One region of the Streptomyces sp. TAA486 genome, then DNA from elsewhere that is predicted to be linked to it. Evidence: riboswitches for the same ligand, from Rfam matches in the RefSeq annotation. Region 1 holds a riboswitch; the other holds the start of a gene.
What was found. Region 1 has a riboswitch for cobalamin ahead of metE (5-methyltetrahydropteroyltriglutamate--homocysteine S-methyltransferase). Riboswitches for the same ligand answer to the same signal wherever they lie in the genome.
Positions count from the first base shown of each region.

Region 2: linked by a shared signal. The riboswitch ahead of I004_RS0102405 (ribonucleoside-diphosphate reductase subunit alpha) and the one ahead of metE (5-methyltetrahydropteroyltriglutamate--homocysteine S-methyltransferase) in region 1 are both predicted to bind cobalamin.

Region 1 is NZ_AUEV01000007.1:433,862-441,012, forward strand. Features, by position in the region: gene metE (5-methyltetrahydropteroyltriglutamate--homocysteine S-methyltransferase) at 1-1,873, opposite strand, end outside; cobalamin riboswitch at 2,047-2,273, opposite strand; gene I004_RS0112755 (cytochrome P450) at 2,621-4,030, shown strand; gene I004_RS37530 (beta strand repeat-containing protein) at 4,440-7,151, opposite strand, start outside.
Region 2 is NZ_AUEV01000001.1:516,834-523,984, forward strand. Features, by position in the region: gene I004_RS0102400 (ribonucleotide-diphosphate reductase subunit beta) at 1-379, opposite strand, end outside; gene I004_RS0102405 (ribonucleoside-diphosphate reductase subunit alpha) at 370-2,802, opposite strand; cobalamin riboswitch at 2,982-3,110, opposite strand; gene I004_RS0102410 (GNAT family N-acetyltransferase) at 3,156-3,656, opposite strand; gene mctP (monocarboxylate uptake permease MctP) at 3,735-5,363, opposite strand; gene I004_RS0102420 (DUF3311 domain-containing protein) at 5,360-5,644, opposite strand; gene I004_RS0102425 (GntR family transcriptional regulator) at 5,842-6,639, opposite strand; gene I004_RS0102430 (extracellular solute-binding protein) at 6,965-7,151, shown strand, end outside.

The DNA.
Region 1 (7,151 bases):
GCAGTGCGGGCTCGTCGACCTGGATGACGGCGGTCCCCGCGGACTCCAGGTCGGCGACCTCGTCCCGCAACGCCAGTGCCACCTGGCGTGCGGTCTCTGCCTGCGGCTGGTCATCCCGCACGAAGGACCACGCGAGCATCGTGACGGGCCCGGTCAGCATGCCCTTGACGGGCCGTCCGGTCTGCGACTGGGCGTAGCGCGTCCACTCCACCGTCATCGGCTCGGGACGGGACACGTCGCCCGCGAGGATCGGAGGCCGGACGTAGCGGGTGCCGTAGGACTGCACCCAGCCGTGCTGCGTCGCGACGTAGCCGTCCAGCCGCTCCGCGAAGTACTGGACCATGTCGTTGCGTTCGGGCTCGCCGTGCACGAGCACGTCCAGTCCGGCCTCTTCCTGGAAGGCGAGCACGTCCCTGATCTCGGCGGCGATCCGCTTGTCGTAGCCCTCCGCGTCGAGCCGTCCGGCCCTCAAGTCCGCGCGCGCCGCACGCAGTTCGCCGGTCTGTGGGAACGAGCCGATGGTGGTGGTCGGCAGCAGAGGCAGCTTCAGCCGCGCGCGCTGCGCCGCGGCCCGCTCGCGGTAGGGCGCGGTGCGGCGCCCGTCGGCGTCGGTGACGGCTTCGGTGCGTGCCCGCACGGCCGGGTCGCGGGTGAGCGCGGCGGAGGAACGGGCCGCGAGCGCAGAGGAGTTGGCGTGCAGCAGTCCCGCGATGACGTCGGTGCCCTCGCCGAGTCCCGTCGCCAGGGCGACGACCTCCTCGGCCTTCTGCCTGGCGAAGGCGAGCCAGCGCGCGACCTGCGGATCCACGTCGCGCTCGAGGGCCGCGTCGAGCGGTACGTGCAGCAGCGAGCAGGACGGGGCGACGTCGACACGGTCGGCGAAGCCGAGCAGCGAAGCCAGCGTGGACAGCGACTTCTTCAGGTCGTTGATCCACACGTTCCGTCCGTCCACGACTCCCGCGACGAGCCGCTTGCCGGGCAGTCCTCCCGCGCGTGCCAGGTCCTCCAGGTTCGCGGCGGCAGGGCCGGTGAAGTCCATGGCCAGCCCCTCGACGGGCGCCTTGGCGAGTACGGGCAGCGCGTCGCCGAGACGGTCGAAGTAGGAAGCCACCAGCAGTTCGGGCCGGTCGGTGAGCCCGCCCAGTTCCCGGTACGCGCGTGCGGCGGCGTTCAGTTCGGCGGACGTGCGGTCCGCCGCCAGCGCCGGCTCGTCGAGCTGCACCCAGCCGGCCCCGGCCGCACGGAGGTCGGCGAGCACCTCCGCGTAGACGGGGAGGAGCCGGTCCAGCAGCGTCAGCGGATCGAAGTCGGGGGCGACGCCGGGCGCGGGCTTGGCGAGCAGCAGGTACGTGACCGGCCCGACGATGACGGGCCGGGCGTCGTGGCCCTGTGCGACCGCTTCGGACAGCTCACCGGTCTGCTTCACGGAGTTCGCCGCGAAGACGGTGTCGGGCCCCAACTCCGGTACGAGGTAGTGGTAGTTGGTGTCGAACCACTTCGTCATCTCCAGCGGCGCGACGTCCTGCGTACCGCGCGCCATGGCGAAGTAGCCGTCGAGCGCGTCCGCCTCCACGGCGGCACGGTGGCGTTCGGGAACGGCACCGACCATGACGGTGGTGTCCAGCACATGGTCGTAGAGGGAGAAGTCTCCGGTGGGCACTTCGCGCACGCCGGCATTCCTGAGCTGCTGCCAGTTGTCCCGGCGCAGCCCGGCGGCGGTTTCCCGCAGGGCGTCGGCGGTGACGCGGCCCTTCCAGTACCCCTCGACGGCCTTCTTCAGCTCACGGCCGCTGCCCTGCCGTGGGTATCCGTGGACGGTGGCGCGGGGCCTCGTGGCCGGCTGCGACGCCGCGGCTGCGGACTTCGGTGTCACTCAACTCTCCTTCGCGAGTCTGGCCGGTGACCCGAGAGGTACGGGGCGAGGAGGAGAGGCGACGCGGCGGCGCGCACACGCACCGTGTGCTGCTCACCTGTACCGCCGACCCGCCCTCGAGGTCACCGAGATCAATCCGCCGACGCGTCTCCCCCTGGGCCTTGCGGCCAGGGGGTGGCCGGCGGGCAGTGGCAGGTCTTCGGACTCGCGGGCCCGCCGTGTCCGTGATCCACGGACCGGCTCCTACCGGCCGTCGCTTCCCGGGTCCGCTCGGACCCAGTGCGTATGACGGCTTTCGTTCCCACTCACCGCTGCGGGGCAGTTCCGGAGTCTCACCGGATTCCCTCTTGCGACGCGCCTGTCTGGCGGACAGGCCGAACCGACTGCGTCTCCAGCGTACGGGCCCGCGAGCCGCCGCGACAAAGGGCAGGAGTGAGGGCTTCTTCATGCGGCACGGCGGTTTACGGAGGCGAAGCGCGGGTCTGCCGTGGCCCTCACCGGACCGGCGCGGCCTCACCCCCCACAGGCATGGGACCGGCTCCGACGGGGAGAGCCGCCCAGGATCCCGGCGACAGGAACGTCCCGGTGCCTTCGTGGCCCTCCCTCACAGGGCCGTCCGGGTCGCGGCGGTGTGGCGCACGCCGTGGAGCGGCCCGCCGGTTCCAAGCTGCTGCCGGAGACTCACCGCCCCGCCGGTGCGCAGGCCGGGCGGGGCGATCCGTTCCACGACGACTGGAGAAGATGACCATGCCACCCCACACCGCGTCCGCATCCTCGGCAGGACCCGAAGCCGCGGCCGCACCGCAAGCCCCCTCCCCCGCGGCAGCGGCAGCGGGAGTCGAAGCCTCGGAGGCGGCCGGAGCCTTCGAGGCGGCGGGCCTGCCGCCGGAGACGAACCCCGCTGACCCCCGGTTCTGGCAGCTGCCGCACGACCAGCGGCACCAGGTGTTCGCCGTGCTGCGCGAGCGGGAGGCGCCCACGTACTTCGCACAGCCGCAGCACTCCCTGCGCAAGCGGCAGCAGCCGGGTTTCTACGCTCTCGTCAGGCATGAGCACGTGCAGGAAGCGAGCCGCAACGCCGCCGTGTTCGGGAGCGCCCCCGGGGTCACCACGCCGCATCCCGCGCCCTGGGTGAAGGCTCTCTTCGGGGAGTCCATGGTCAACGTCGACGGCAGCGACCACGCCAAGCTGCGGAAGATCATTTCGCGGGCGTTCAGCCCCAGGCTGCTGGCGGGCACCGAGAAGGACATCGAGCAGGTCGTCGCGGCCGTCGTCGGGAACGCGGTGCGCCAGCCCTCCCGCGAGTTCGTGACCGCCGTGGCCTCGCTGGTGCCGTGCGAGGTGGTGTGCAACATGATGGGCATCCCGCAGCGGCACCGCCCCCGCATCCTCGCCCAGCTCAACGACGCCTCGGAGAACATCGGCGTACGGCGCGGAGCGGGCGCGAAGTTCCGCATCCCCGGCAAGGGGCTGCGGGCGCTGGCCCGTATGCACGTCATGATCGCGATGCTCGCCAGGAAGCGCCGGCGCCACCCGACCGACGATCTCATCTCCGCGCTGGTCACCGCCGATGTCGACGGGCAATGCCTGGGCAACCGCCAACTCGGCGCGTTCTTCACGCTGTTGATGGTCGCGGGGGTGGAGACGACCCGCAACGCGATCTCGCACGGCCTGGCCCTGCTCAGTGCCAACCCCGAGCAGCGGGAGCTGTGGAAGAGCGACTTCGAGAAGTACGCGGACACCGCCGTGGACGAGATCGTGCGGTGCTCGACCCCGATCATCCAGTTCCGCCGCACGCTGCGCACCGACCACGTCATGGGCGGCCGTACGCTGCGCAAGGGCGAGACGGTGGCGATGTACTACGCCTCCGCCAACCGCGACGAGGCGGTCTTCACCGACCCCGGCACCTTCGACATCACCCGCGACCCCAACCCCCACCTCGGCTACGGCGGAGGCGGCCCGCACTACTGCCTCGGCGCGCACCTCGCCCGCCAGGAACTCAAGGCGCTCTTCAGGCAGTTGCTCACCGACTCCGTCGCGATGCGAGCCGTGGGCCTGCCGGACCTTGTGCCCTCCAGCTTCGACAACCGCATCCGTTCGCTGCAGTTCGACATCGCCCCGCAGAACCCAGCGGCGGCCCGGCGAAGTGCCCTGTGACCAGCGTCTGACGCACCCTTACGCCGCCGGGCCCGCCGCCCCTACCCTCGTCCCCGGGACTCCCCCGACGCGGGACGACGGAGTGCACGAGCGGCTCCGGGACGCCGCGACACGGTATCCCGTCGGCGCTCTGACACCCCGCCACTGCCGCGTGCGGGGACCTGCGTCCCCCTGAGGGACGCGGCGCGGGGCACAGCGCACAAGTAGAGCGAGGCTCCTCGGGCGTTGCGCCGGTGGTCGGTTCACCACCGGCGCGGCGCCAGGAGCCTCGCCGTATCGGGGATGGAGGGCGGTTGCCCGGCCATCCGGCTGAATCAGATCGTCCACTCTCCGTTGCCGCTGTCGGCTCCGGAGAGGGCGGGCTGCTCACCGGTGAAGCGGCAGCCCGCCATCTCACGCCTTCCTCCTGTCAGTTCACCGTGTGGGTGCCGTTGTCGGACGAGCCGAGGTAGTCCCCGTCATCGCTGGTGTAAGCAGCGCTGATCGTGAACGGGGAGCCGACCGTGGTGGGGTAGGCGTAGCTGGTCGTCGCCACGCCGCCGGTCAGCCCCACAGGAACCGTGGGACTGCCGTCACCGAAGTCGAACACCACCGTCCCGGTCGGCGTACCACCACCCGGAGCAACCGCCGAGACGGTCGCGGTGAAGAGCACCGACTCACCCGTCACCGACGGATCCGGAAGATCAGTCAGAGCAGTGGTGGTCGCCGCCGGATTGACCGTGTGACCGCCGGCGCCGGAGGAGGCGGTGTAGTTGACGTCACCGCTGTAGGAAGCGGTCACCGTGAACGGGGAGCCGGACGCGCTGGGGTAGGCGTAGCTGGTCGTGGCCACACCGCCGACCAGCGGCAGCGGCGCCGATGTGTTGCCGTCACCGAAGTCGAGAGTGACAGTTCCCGTGGGCGTCCCCCCACCCGGGGCGACAGGCAGGACATGGACAGTGAAGGCCACCGGCTGACCCACCAACGACGGATCCGGCAGATCGTCGAAGACACTGGTCGTCGTCGCCGCCACATTGACCGTGTGAGTCAGGCCCGGAGGCGTGCTCGAGGTCGTGAAGCTGGCGTCACCGCTGTAGGTGGCGCTGATCGTGAACGGGGAGCCGACCGTTGTCGGGTACGGGTAGCTGGTCGTGGCCACACCACTGACCAACGGCACCGGAGCCGACGTGTTGCCGTCACCGAAGTCGAACACCACCGTCCCCGTCGGAACGCCCGCACCCGGAGCAACCGGCGAGACGGTAGCGGTGAACGTCACCGACTGGCCCACCAGCGACGGGTCCGGCAGATCGGTCAACGCCGTCGTCGTCGCTGCCTGGTTCACCGCATGGCTGCCCAACCCCACAGACGCGTTGAAGTTACTGTCACCGCTGTATGAGGCCGTGAGCGCGAACGGCGAGCCGGTCGTGGTGGTGTAGGCGTGACTCGTGGTCGCCACGCCGCTGACCAACGGCACCGGAGCCGACGTGTTGCCGTCACCGAAGTCGAACACCACCGTTCCGGTCGGCGTACCCGCACCCGGGGCATCGGGCGAGACCGTCGCGGTGAACGTCACCGACTGCCCCACCACCGACGGATCCGGCGTGTCGGCCAACGCCGTCGTCGTCGCCGCCGGATCGACCGCGTGACTGCCCATCCCCACGGAACCCGTGAAGTTGGCGTCGCCGCTGTACGTGGCGGTGAGGGCGAACGGCGAACCCGTCGTCGTGGCGTACGCATGCATGGTGGTCGCGACACCGGCAACCAGTGCCACCGGACTCGACATGTTGCCGTCACCGAAGTCGAAGACGACCGTGCCCGTCGGGACGCCCGCGCCCGGAGCGACCGGGGAGACCGTCGCCGTGAAGAGCACCGGCTCACCCACCACCGACGGATCCGGCGTGTCGGCCAAAGCCGTCGTCGTCGCCGCCTGGTTCACCGCATGAGTGCCCATCCCCACAGACCCGGTGAAGTTGCTGTCACCGCCGTAGGAAGCAGTGAGGGCGAACGGCGAGCCGACCGTGGTCGCGTAGGCGTGACTCGTGGTGGCCACGCCGGCGACCAACGGCACAGGGACAGTTGGGCTGCCGTCACCGAAGTCGAACGTGACGGTGCCGGTAGGAGTCCCCGCACCAGGAGCGACCGGCGAGACGGTAGCGGTGAACGTCACCGACTGGCCCACCAGCGACGGATCCGGCAAATCGGTCAACACCGTTGTCGTCGTTGCCTGGTTCACCGCATGGCTGCCCAACCCCACAGACCCGGTGAAGTCGGAGTCGCCGCTGTACGTGGCCGTGAGGGCGAACGGCGAACCCGTCGTTGTGGCGTACGCATGCGTGGTGGTCGCGACACCGGCAACCAGTGCCACCGGACCCGACATATTGCCGTCACCGAAGTCGAACACCACCGTTCCCGTCGGAACGCCCGCGCCCGGAGCGACCGGCGAGACGGTAGCGGTGAACGTCACCGACTGCCCCACCACCGACGGATCCGGCACATCAGCCAGCGCCGTCGTCGTCGCCGCCTGGTTCACCGCATGGGTGCCCATCCCCACGGAACCCGTGAAGTTGGAGTCACCGCCGTAGGTGGCGGTCAGGGCGAAGGGCGAACCTGTGGTCGTCGTGTACGCGTGACTGGTCGTCGCCACACCACCGACCAACGCCACAGGGACAGTTGGACTGCCGTCACCGAAGTCGAAGACGACCGTGCCCGTCGGGACGCCCGCGCCCGGAGCGACCGGCGAGACGGTAGCGGTGAACGTCACCGACTGCCCCACCACCGACGGATCCGGCACATCAGCCAGGGCCGTCGTCGTCGCCGCCACATTCACCGTGTGCGTCAGACCCGGAGGCGTCGCCGAGGCCGTGAAGTTGGCGTCACCGCCATAGCTCGCACTGATCATGTACGGAGACCCGGAAGTCGAGGTGTAGGCATGCGAGGTCGTCGCCACACCGGCGACCAACGGCACCGCAACCGTCGGACTGCCGTCACCGAAGTCGAACGTGACGGTTCCGGTAGGAGTCCCCGCACCCGGAGCGACCGGCGAGACGGTAGCGGTGAACGTCACCGACTGCCCCACCACCGACGGATCCGGCACATCCGTCAACGCCGTCGTTGTCGCCGCCTGGTTCACCGCATGAGTGCC
Region 2 (7,151 bases), on a different contig from region 1:
TGTCCAGCAGCGTCAGATAGAACTGGACGTGCACGGCCTCCTCGAAGAGCTGACGCGAGAGATACAAGCGCGCCTCGGGGGAGTTGATGTGCTTGTAGAGGGAGAGCACGAGATTGTTCGCCACGATCGAGTCACCCGTGGCGAAGAACGCGACAAGGCGGCTGATCATGTGCTGCTCGCCGGGCGTGAGCTTGGCGAGGTCGGAGACGTCGGAGTGGAGGTCGACCTCCTCCACGGTCCAGGTGTTCTTGATGGCGTCGCGATAGCGGTCGTAGAAGCCGGGGTAGCGCATCGGGCGCAGCGTCAGCTCGAAGCCCGGATCGAGCAGATTCCCCGCGGGGCGGCTGTGGTTGTTCTCGGCGCTGGTCGTCAATGGCATGCCTCGCAGGACTCGGGGTTCTCCAGGGAGCAGGCGGCGGGGTCGTCCCCCGGCGTCGCATCCTGCTGATCGGGGACGGCAGGGGCTGCTGCCGGGGTCGTGCCGGTGCCGCCCGCAGCACGGGCGATCCGCGTCGCCGGGCGCGAACGCAGGTAGTAGGTGGTCTTGATGCCGCTCTTCCAGGCATAGGCGTACATCGAGCTGAGCTTGCCGATCGTCGGTGCCGCCATGAACAGGTTGAGCGACTGGCTCTGGTCGAGGTACGGGGTGCGGGCGGCCGCCATGTCGATCAGTGAGCGCTGCGGCAGTTCCCACGCGGTGCGGAAGAGCCGGCGGACGTCCTCGGGGATGCGCTGGATGTCCTGCACCGAGCCGCTGCTCTCGCGCAGTTGCTCCCGGGTGCGCTCGTCCCACAGCCCGAGCCGCTTCAACTCCGCGACCAGATAGGCATTCACCTGCAGGAACTCGCCGCTCAGCGTTTCCCGCTTGAAGAGGTTGGAGACCTGCGGCTCGATGCACTCGTACACGCCGGCGATGGCGGCGATGGTCGCGGTCGGTGCCACGGCGAGGAGCAGGGCGTTGCGCATACCGGTCCGGGAGATGCGGGCGCGCAGGGCCGACCAGCGCTCCGGCCAGGCCTGTTCGGCCTGCGGATAGTGGTCGGGGTGCAGCACTCCGCGCGCCGTACGGGTCTCCTGCCAGGCCGGCAGCGGGCCGTACCGCTCGGCAAGGTCGGCACTGGTGTCGTACGCGGCGAGCATGATCCGTTCGGAGATCCGCGTGGACAGCTCGCGCGCCGCCTCGGAGTCGAAGGGAAGCCGCATGCGGAAGAGGACGTCCTGGAGACCCATCAGGCCGAGCCCGACCGGCCGCCAGCGGGAGTTGGAGCGCTCGGCCTGCTCCGTCGGGTAGAAGTTGATGTCCACGACACGGTCGAGGAACGTCACGGCGGTGCGGACGGTGGAGTCCAGCCGCTCCCAGTCCATCTCGCCCGACTCGCTCACGTGGGCCGCGAGGTTGACGGATCCCAGGTTGCAGACGGCCGTCTCGCCGTCGTCGGTGACTTCCAGGATCTCTGTGCACAGGTTCGAGGAGTGCACGATGCGGCCCGGCCGGGCGGTCTGGTTGGCGGTGCGGTTGGAGGTGTCCTTGAACGTCATCCAGCCGTTCCCCGTCTGCGCGAGGGTGCGCATCATGCGCGCGTACAGCTGACGGGCGGGCACCTGCCGCACGGCGAGGCCTTCGGCCTCGGCCTCGCGGTAGGCGGCGTCGAACTCCTCGCCCCACAGGTCGGTGAGCCGCGGAACGTCGGCGGGCGAGAACAGCGACCAGCCGGCGTCGGCCTCCACACGGCGCATGAACTCGTCCGGGACCCAGTGCGCGAGGTTGAGGTTGTGCGTGCGCCGGGCTTCCTCGCCGGTGTTGTCACGGAGCTCCAGGAACTCCTCGATGTCCGCGTGCCACGTCTCCAGATAGACGCACGCGGCTCCCTTGCGCCTGCCGCCCTGGTTCACGGCGGCGACGGACGAGTCCAGCGTGCGCAGGAACGGCACGATGCCGCCGGAGTGCCCGTTGGTGCCGCGGATCAGCGAACCGCGGGCACGGATACGGGAGTAGGACATACCGATGCCGCCCGCGTGCTTCGAGAGCCGCGCCACCTGCTGGTAGCGCTCGTAGATCGAGTCCAGCTCGTCCTTCGGCGAGTCCAGCAGGTAGCAGGACGACATCTGCGCATGCCGCGTACCGGAGTTGAAGAGCGTGGGGGAGGAGGGAAGATACGCGAGCGAACTCGTCAGGGCGTAGAGCTGCGCCACCTCCTCGGCCGACTGTGCCGACTCGTCCGCGGCCAGCCCGCAGGCGACGCGGAGAAGGAAGTGCTGCGGTGTCTCGATCACCTGCCGGCTCGGGGGATGGCGCAGCAGATAGCGCGAGTACACCGTGCGGAGACCGAAGTAGCCGAAGCGGTCGTCCGCCCCGCCGGCGACCGCGTCCTCGACCAACGCGTCCAGGCGCTCCGCGTGCGACCGCACGAACTCGGCCGTGCGGTCGGCGATGAGGCCCTCGCGGTGCCCCGTCGTGACGGAGGACGAGAAGGACTCCGCGCCCTGGCCACGGGCCTCGTCGCGGATCGCGAGCGTGAGCAGCCGCGCCGCGAGCTGCGAGTACGCGGGCTCCTCGCCGATGAGCCCGGCGGCCTCCTCTGCGGCGAGCGCCCGCAACTCGGCTTCGCCGGCGCCCTGTCGGCGGCCGCGCAGCACCGCCGTGGCGATCCGCTCGGCCCCGGTGCCCGGCAGGTCGGCGGTCAGCTCGGTCAGGGTGCGCAGCAGCGCGGCGTCGTCGGCCGGTGGCGGCGCCGACGCGGCCGTGGGGGCACGCGCGGCTCCCGCCGTGGCTTCTGGTGCGGGTGCGGGTGCGATGGTCACGGGATGTGCTCTCCCTCGCTCGGATCAGCTACCGGATCACCGGGGGAGCGCACAGGCGGGCGCAGAAAGGGCATGCCGCGTCGGCAACGCGGCGGTCCTCGCGGCGTCCACCGGCCCAACCCTCGGGACCCGGACGTCAGTCGACACGGCCGGCAGGCACTCGGACTCGCGACGACGGCTCATCGCAACTCATGCCGGAAGGGATCCGGGCAGAGCGGAGCAGCACATCGCACACCGTTGCGGGACAGTTCCGGATTCGCACCGGATTCCCCTGCGCGGCAGCGAGTACGAGCATACATCTAGTGGCGGGATGCGCCACTCACCCCCACATGTTGTGTCGGGGGAGTGGAAGATCACAGTTCCAGGGCGAAGGCGCGCAGAAACAGGCCCGGATACGGCTCCCAGTCCCTCTCCGGTGTGCGGACGAACCCCAGTCGTCCGTACAGCCGGTGCGCCGCCGACATCTCCTCGGTGCTGCACAGCACGAGCCGTATCAATTCCCGTTCGCGCGCCCGGTCCACACACGCCCGCACCAGGGCCTCGCCCGCCCCGCGCCCGCGCCCCTCGGGCTTCACGGCCAGCATCCTGAACTCGCCCTCGCCGGGGCCTGCCAGGTCCGCGTACTCCCCGCCGTCCCCGACGAAGGCGACCGCGCCGAGCATCGAGCCCGTGGCGGTGTCGACGGCGACGAGCAGCTCCGTATGCTGCGCGCGGCGCCGCGCCGCACGCAGCACGGCCAGATACGGGTCGTCCGCGCCGAACGTCAGCAGGCCGTCCCCGAGGTACGCACGCGCGGTCAGCTCGCCCACGTCCTCCAGCTCGTCGTCCCGCGCCGGTCTGATGGTGATGTCCATGGAACGAGCATGCCGCGCCCCACTGACAATCGAGCTGTCAGTGGGGCGCGGGCGGTATCCGTTGTGGTGGGGGTGCGATCAGCCTGCGGCGGTCGGCGCCGGCAGCTCCTCCTTGACGCCCGGGTCGCCGGCGTCCGCCGTGTAGTCCGACGGGCGCGTCTCGTCGATGCCGTCAGGCGCCTTCACGGCCCGCAGCACGAAGGTGAGCGCAACGGCGACGACCACGTTGAGCACGAAGGCGGTGAGGCCGATGTAGCCCATCTCCCCGATGCCCGGGATGATGTCGTTGGGCCCGCCGAAGTGCTTCTGCGACGGCAGCGTCGGCGACGGGACGCCGTACGCCGTCAGCGTGCCGTAGAGCATGCCCACGGCCCAGCCGGCCAGGAGCGCCCACCGGTGGAACCAGCGGGTGAAGAGGCCGCCGACGAGTGCAGGGAACGTCTGGAGGATCCAGATGCCGCCCAGCAGCTGGAAGTTGATCGCCACCGTCTTGTCCATGCCGAGCACGAAGATCAGGGCGCCGACCTTCACCAGCAGCGAGGTGACCTTGGAGACCTTGGTCTCCTCCGCGGGTGTGGCGTTCGGCCGGAGGAAATCCTTGTAGATGTTCCTGGTGAACAGGTTCGCGGCCGCGATGGACATGATGGCGGCCGGTACGAGCGCGCCGATCCCGATCGCGGCGAAGGCGACGCCCGCGAACCAGGACGGGAACATGTTCTCGAAGAGCTGCGGGATCGCCAGCTGCCCGTTCTTGACCTTGATTCCCGCCGCGATCGCCATGAAGCCCAGCAGTGCGAGCAGGCCCAGCATCAGCGAGTACAGGGGCAGGATCGTGGTGTTCCGGCGGATCACGTTGCGGCTGCGGCTGGAGAGCGTCGCGGTGACCGAGTGCGGATACATGAAGAGTGCGAGCGCGGAGCCCAACGCCAGCGTCGCGAACGCCCACTGGTTGGCCGAGCTCGGAGTCAGTTCGCCCTTCGGCTTCCCGGTGGTCGGGTTCGTCTGCGACAGGGCGTCGCCGGCCTTGGCGAAGATGTCGTCGAAGCCGCCGAGCTTGATGGGGATGTAGATGATCGCCACCGCGATGACGATGTAGATCAGCGTGTCCTTGACGAAGGCGATCAGCGCCGGCGCCCGCAGTCCGGACGAGTAGGTGTAGGCAGCCAGCACCGCGAACGCGATCAGCAGCGGCAGGTCCTTGATGAACCAGTGCGTCGACTCGCCACCGCCGATGCCCATGACGTCCAGCACCGACTGGATGCCGACCAGCTGCAGCGCGATGTACGGCATCGTTGCCAGGATGCCCGTCACGGCCACGGCGAGCGCCAGCGACTTGGACCCGAAGCGGCCGCGCACGAAGTCCGAGGTCGTCACGTATCCGTGGCGGTGCGAGACCGACCAGAGCCGGGGCAGGAAGGTGAAGATCAGCGGGTAGACGAGGATCGTGTACGGAACGGCGAAGAAGCCTGCCGCGCCCGCCGCGTAGATCGCCGCCGGCACCGCCACGAAGGTGTAGGCCGTGTAGAGGTCACCACCGAGCAGGAACCATGTGACCCACGTCCCGAAGCTGCGCCCGCCCAGGCCCCATTCGTCGAGGCTGTCGGCGTTCTCCGCCTTGCGCCAGCGCGCGGCCAGGAAGCCCATCACGGTGACGAGGACGAAGAAGAAGATGAAGACGGCCAGTGCGACTCCGTTGACCCCGCTCATCGGGCACCGTCCTCTCCGCGGGCGCGCCGCTGCGCGTTGTCACGCTTGACGAGCTTGTACGCGACCATCGTCAGCACCGCGGAAACAAGCACCCACAGCATCTGGTACCAGTAGAAGAACGGCATCCCGATGAAAGTGGGTTCAGTGCGGGCATAGGAGCTGACCCACAGAAGCGCGACGAACGGGACGAAAAGGCACAGTCCGATGACGACCCGTATCGGCGTGATGGCGGGTGGCTGCGACTCCGGCGCGGTCTCGGGTGTTTCGGGGGGCGCTGACATGCCTCGGCTCCGTCCGTCGGGTATTCCTGTCGAGACGCGCAGGAAATCTAAACGAGCGGTTCGGCCCCCGTCACTACCTGCACGGATAACGGAACGGCACCTTTTGTTTCGCGGGAGACGAGATGCGCCCTACGCGCCTCGTGCAAGCCCGGTCTGCCTCAAGGCAGTTCGCCGATCTTTGTCCCGTATGAGCTGTATCAGCCGTTCTGACCGGGCCGCGGGCGCTGGAGGTTGGCGACGAACTTGTAGCGGTCGCCCCGGTACACGGAGCGCACCCACTCCACGGGCTCTCCCTCCGTGTCGAGCGAGTGCCGCGAGAGCATCAGCATGGGCAGGCCGACATCGGTGCCGAGCAGGCCGGCCTCGCGCGGTGTGGCGAGCGACGTTTCGATCGTCTCCTCGGCCTCTGCGAGATGGATGCCGTAGACCTCGGCGAGAGCCGTGTACAGCGACGTGTACTTCACCAGGCTGCGGCGCAGCGCCGGGAATCGGCGCTGTGAGAGGTGGGTCGTCTCGATCGCCATCGGTTCGCCGCTGGCCAGGCGCAGGCGCTCGATGCGCAGTACGCGCCCGCCGGTGGGGATGTCGAGGGCGTCGGCGAGGCGGTCGTCGGCGGTGACGTAGCCGATGTCCAGCAGCTGCGAGGTCGGTTCGAGCCCCTGGGCGCGCATGTCCTCCGTGTACGAGGTGAGTTGCAGCGCCTGGGAGACCTTGGGCTTGGCGACGAAGGTTCCCTTGCCCTGGATCCGCTCCAGGCGCCCCTCGACGACGAGTTCCTGCAGGGCCTGGCGCACGGTCGTACGCGAGGTGTCGAACTCGCTCGCGAGAGTGCGCTCAGGAGGCACCGGAGTGCCCGGCGGCATGGTCTCCGTCATCTCCAGCAAGTGCCGCTTGAGCCGGTAGTACTTGGGCACGCGAGTGGTCCGCGCGCCGCCGTTGCCGCTTCCCGACTCCGGCTCTGCCGCGGCTGTGACCGCGCCCCCGTCCGTACTCATGGCTCGCCTTCCCGTTCGTGTTCGTGCCCCGTCACCGGATTCCTCCGTGTGCGCGGGCCGTGCCGACTGCCCGCCCTCCGGCTCCGGTTACGGCACCGGCGCGGGGGCGTTTCCGGTGGTGTCCCGGCCTCCGCCCTCCGTTCCGGCTGTACTTCGCGGCTCACATCGTGGCACGTGCTCGGCCCTGCGGGACTCTCCCGCCCAGATGTCGTTCCGATAACGGAACCGGCGGCTCGGATTCTGCACCGTTGACAGGGTTATAGGTCTAGGCCAAGCTGCGGACTGGTCTAAACCATTAGCCCAGATCCAGGCGTTGGAGGATGCCGTGAGACGAGGACTCATCGCCGCGACAGGAATCGCGGCTCTGATGGCGGGCGTTGCGGCCTGCGGCCCGGGTGGTGAGTCGGAGTCCGGTGCCGACGGCTTCAAGGGCCAGACGCTGACCCTGTGGGCCATGGACGGATCCACGCCCAAGACGTGGGAGAAGGACGTCAAGGCGGCTTTCGAGAAGA